Regions from separate parts of the Kocuria sp. GQ42 genome, predicted to be linked through region 1. Evidence: predicted binding sites of a transcription regulator. Region 1 holds the regulator's gene; the other holds the start of a gene.
What was found. Region 1 encodes HrcA, which represses chaperone genes, less so after heat shock. Its sites were predicted from a motif close to TTNGCACTCGNNNNNNNCGAGTGCNAA; they were not measured.
Positions count from the first base shown of each region.

Region 2: the regulator HrcA is predicted to act here: its motif matches at 801-827, upstream of groL (chaperonin GroEL).

Region 1 is NZ_JCAXEN010000001.1:1,047,014-1,049,407, reverse strand. It holds gene dnaJ (molecular chaperone DnaJ) at 1-337, opposite strand, end outside; gene hrcA (heat-inducible transcriptional repressor HrcA) at 410-1,417, opposite strand; gene AC6CH6_RS05015 (DUF3097 domain-containing protein) at 1,592-2,394, shown strand, end outside.
Region 2 is NZ_JCAXEN010000002.1:50,047-52,440, forward strand. It holds gene AC6CH6_RS05755 (hypothetical protein) at 1-35, shown strand, start outside; gene AC6CH6_RS05760 (GNAT family N-acetyltransferase) at 148-747, shown strand; gene groL (chaperonin GroEL) at 998-2,394, shown strand, end outside.

The sequences.
Region 1 (2,394 bases):
GGGTGCGGGACGCGGGTCCGCGCCGGCCGGAGCCGGCGCCGCCGGCTCCCTGGAAGAAGGTGTCGAAGATGTCGGCGAAGCCGAACCCCGTGCCGGGGAAGCCCCCGCCGAAGCCGGTGTCGGTGCCGTTCTCGTTGCCGGTCGCGTCGTAGACGCGCCGCTTCTCGGGGTCGGAGAGGACGTCGTTGGCGTGGGAGAGGCGCTTGAAGTCCTCGGCGGCCTCCGGGCCGGGGTTGACGTCGGGGTGCAGCCGGCGGGCCTTCTTGCGGTAGGCCTTCTTGATCTCTTCCTGGCTGGCGTCCCGGGACACGCCCAGGGTCTCGTAGTGATCGCTCACCGTGGTCCGTTCTGTCGAGAGGTCTGTGGTGGGTTTCGCTGGTGGGCCCCGGGGGACGGGGCCCGCGGGGGCTCAGCCCCCGAGGATACGGGAGAGGTAGCGGGCGACGGCGCGCACGGCGGCCATCGTGGACGGGTAGTCCATGCGCATCGGGCCCACGACCCCCACCTTGGACTGCGGCCCGTAGCCGGTGGCGACGACGGCGGCCTCGGACAGGGGGCCCTCGGCGTTCTCCGTGCCGATCCGCACGGCCACCCCGCGGGCGTCCTGCTCCATCTCGGAGAGCAGCCGGAGCATCACCACCTGCTCCTCGAGGGCCTCGAGGACCGGGCCGATGCTCAGGTGGAAGTCCCCGGTGGAGCGGGCGAGGTTGGCGGTGCCGGCCATGACCATGCGGTGCTCGGCCCCGCCCGCCGCGAGGGCGCCGACGGCCTCCCCCACGGCGGCGGCGGCCGGCTGCAGCGGCGGGGCGGTGCTCGCGGTCATCGCCGCGAGGGCGTCCGGCACCGCGGTCAGGGAGCGCCCGACCACGGCGGCCAGCACCCGGGCGCGCAGCTCGAGCAGCTGGGACTCCTCGAGCGGCGCCCGCAGCACGGCGACGCGCTGCGCCACCCGGCCGTTGGTCGGGATGAGCACCACCAGCACCCGGCCGGCGCCGAGGTCGACGACCTCGACGTGGCGCACGGTGACCCCGGAGGCGTGCGGGTACTGCACGACCGCGACCTGCTGGGTGAGCTGCGCGAGCAGCCGCACGGTGCGCTCCATGACGTCGTCGATGTCCGCGGCGTCGTCCAGCAGCCGCTGGATGGCCCGCCGTTCCGGACCCGAGAGCGGCTTGACGGCCGCGATCTGGTCGACGAACGTGCGGTAGCCCTTGTCCGTGGGGATCCGGCCCGAGCTCGTGTGGGGGGCCGTGATCAGGCCCTCCTCCTCGAGCGCGGCCATGTCGTTGCGCACGGTGGCCGAGGAGACGCCGAGCCGGTGCCGGTCCACGAGGGCCTTGGAGCCGACCGGCTCGCGGAAGTGCACGTAGTCCTCCACGATGGCCTGCAGGATCTGCAGTCGTCTCGGATGGTTCACGTCGCTCCTCCCCGGTTCGTCCACGCCCCCGAAGATGCCCTGGCACTCGGGTGGCCACAGTGCCAACGGCGTCCAGTGTAGCCCCCGTGTCCGACGGCCGGTCGCCCCCGCGGTTTGGTACGCTTCCGGCTGATCCGCGCCGGACGCGCGGCACCGCGACCCGGGAGGACGACCATGAGCCACCACGGCTGGGGGCCGCGCAGCCTCGACGACGACGCCCTCGCCCGCCGCCGGCCGGTCTCCGCGGAGGTCCCGGTCGCCCCGGGGATGCTCCTGGAGGACGTCACGACCGGCTGGGTCGGCGCGGTCGTGTCCCTGGAGACCATCGGCGGGATGCGCGTGCTGGGGCTCGAGGACCGGAGGGGGCGGGTCAAGGCGTTCCCCCTGGGACCGGGGTTCCTGCTCGAGGGCGAGCCCGTGGTCGTTGTCGAGCCCCGCCGGGCCCCCGCGGCGCGCAAGCGCTCCCGCACGCGCTCGGGCTCCGTGGCCGTCGAGGGGCTGCGCGCGAGCACCGCGAAGGCCTCCCGGGTGTGGGTCGAGGGCTACCACGACGCCGAGCTGGTGGCCAAGGTGTGGGGCCACGACCTGGCGGTCGAGGGCATCGTCGTGGAGCCCCTGCACGGCATCGACGACCTGCCCGCCGCCGTGCGGGAGTTCGGGCCGGGCCCCGGGCGACGGCTCGGCATCCTCGTCGACCACCTCGTGGCCGGCTCCAAGGAGTCGAGGATCGCCGCGGAGACCATGCGCCTGCCCGGCGCCGCGGGCAACGTCCTGGTGCTGGGCCACCCCTACGTCGACATCTGGCAGGCGGTCAGGCCGCGCACCCTCGGCATCGACGCCTGGCCCGTGGTCCCGCGCGGCACGGACTGGAAGACCGGCACCGCCGCCGCCCTCGGGTGGCCGCACCGCACCCCCGGCGACCTCGGCCGGGCCTGGCAGCACATCCTGTCCCGCGTGGACAGCTACGCCGACCTCGA
Region 2 (2,394 bases), on a different contig from region 1:
CCCCGGCGCCGGGCGCCACGTCCCCGGGGTCCTGAGCCGACCCGGTCCTCGAGGCGTCCCCCGTCGGCTCCGGTCCCGGAGCCCGTCCGCCCCCGACGCCGTTCACCACGACGTCGTTCACCCCCGACGCCACCGGAAGGAACCACCGTGCAGATCGAAGGAAGCCGAGTCCGCGTCCGCGACTGGACCGAGGAGGACCTCGTCGACTACGAGGCGTGGATCATGCCGCCCGCCGGCGGCGGCGAGCACGAGTGGCAGCGCACGGACGGCCCGTTCTACCCGAACTTCACCGCCGAGGGCGCCCAGCGCTGGCTCGGCACCCTCCGGGCGCACGTGACGGCCGGGGACTGGCCGGACCCGCGCGAGACGATGGTGATCGCCGACGCCGCCGACGACCGGTTCATCGGGCAGGTGTCCTGGTACTGGGCGGAGAAGCCCACCGAGGACCCCGGTGACGGCACGCACCTGCTGCCGCTGCGCTCCCTGGGCATCACCGTGTACTCCCCGGAGCACTGGAGCGGCGGCTACGGCACCGAGGCGATGCGCCTGTGGATCGACTACCTCTTCGCCCACTCCGACTCCCACCGCCTCGACCTGGAGACGTGGAGCGGCAACGCGGGCATGTGCCGTGTGGCGGTGAAGCTGGGCTTCACCGAGGAGGCCAGGATCCGCCGGGCCCGCAGGGTCGGCGGCGAGTACTACGACCGGCTGATCTACGGCGTCCTGCGCGAGGAGTGGCAGGGCTGAGCGGAAACGACTCAGGGGTTTGCACTCTCCGGGGACGAGTGCCAAGATTGCGATTAGCACTCAGTCGTGTGGACTGCTAATGGCTCGGTCCCCGGCCCGACCCGGGCAGCCACCGGCACAGGAGTGACACCTCAACCACCACGGTGAGGTGCCGCACGGCGTCGGGAAGAGTCCGCCGTCGTGCGCGCCGTCCGTCGCGGGCACCGTGGAGGTCGACCGTTTGTCTACCGTCCAGGAGGGACGAAGTCACATGGCAAAGATGATTGCTTTCGACGAAGAGGCACGCCGCGGACTCGAGCGGGGCCTGAACACCCTGGCCGACGCCGTCAAGGTCACCCTCGGCCCGCGCGGCCGCAACGTGGTCCTCGAGAAGGCCTGGGGCGCCCCCACGATCACCAACGACGGCGTGTCCATCGCCAAGGAGATCGAGCTCGACGAGCCGTTCGAGAAGATCGGCGCCGAGCTCGTCAAGGAGGTCGCCAAGAAGACCGACGACATCGCCGGCGACGGCACCACCACCGCCACCGTGCTCGCCCAGGCGCTCGTCAAGGAGGGCCTGCGCAACGTGGCCGCCGGCGCCGACCCGCTGAGCCTCAAGCGCGGCATCGAGAAGGCCGTCGCCGCGGTCACCGAGGAGCTGCTGGCCTCCGCCAAGGAGGTCGAGACCGAGGAGCAGATCGCCGCCACGGCGTCGATCTCCGCCGGCGACCCCGAGATCGGCCGCCTCATCGCCCAGGCGATGGAGAAGGTCGGCAAGGAGGGCGTGATCACGGTCGAGGAGTCCAACACCTTCGGGCTGGACCTCGAGCTGACCGAGGGCATGCGCTTCGACAAGGGCTACCTGTCGGGCTACTTCGTCACCGACGCCGACCGCCAGGAGGCCGTCCTCGAGGATCCCTACATCCTCGTGGTCAACTCCAAGATCTCCGCGGTCAAGGACCTGGTCCCCGTGCTCGAGAAGGTCATGCAGGCCGGCAAGCCGCTGCTGATCATCGCCGAGGACGTCGAGGGCGAGGCCCTGGCGCTGCTGGTGCTCAACAAGATGCGCGGCTCCATCAAGTCCGTGGCCGTCAAGGCCCCCGGCTTCGGCGACCGCCGCAAGGCGCAGCTGGCCGACATCGCCATCCTCACCGGTGGCCAGGTCATCACCGAGGAGGTCGGGCTCTCCCTCGAGACCGCCACCGTGGACCTGCTGGGCCAGGCCCGCAAGGTCGTCGTGACCAAGGACGAGACCACCATCGTCGACGGCGCCGGCACCGCCGAGGAGATCGAGGGCCGCGTGGCCCAGATCCGCGCCGAGATCAACAACTCGGACTCGGACTACGACCGCGAGAAGCTGCAGGAGCGCCTGGCCAAGCTGGCCGGCGGCGTGGCCGTCCTCAAGGCCGGTGCCGCCACCGAGGTCGAGCTCAAGGAGCGCAAGCACCGCATCGAGGACGCCGTGCGCAACGCCAAGGCTGCCGTGGAGGAGGGCATCGTCGCCGGCGGCGGCGTGGCCCTGATCCAGGCCGGCCAGAAGGCGTTCGACAAGCTGCAGCTCACCGGCGACGAGGCCACCGGCGCGAACATCGTGAAGGTCGCCATCGACGCCCCGCTGAAGCAGATCGCGATCAACTCGGGCCTCGAGGCCGGCGTTGTCGTGGACAA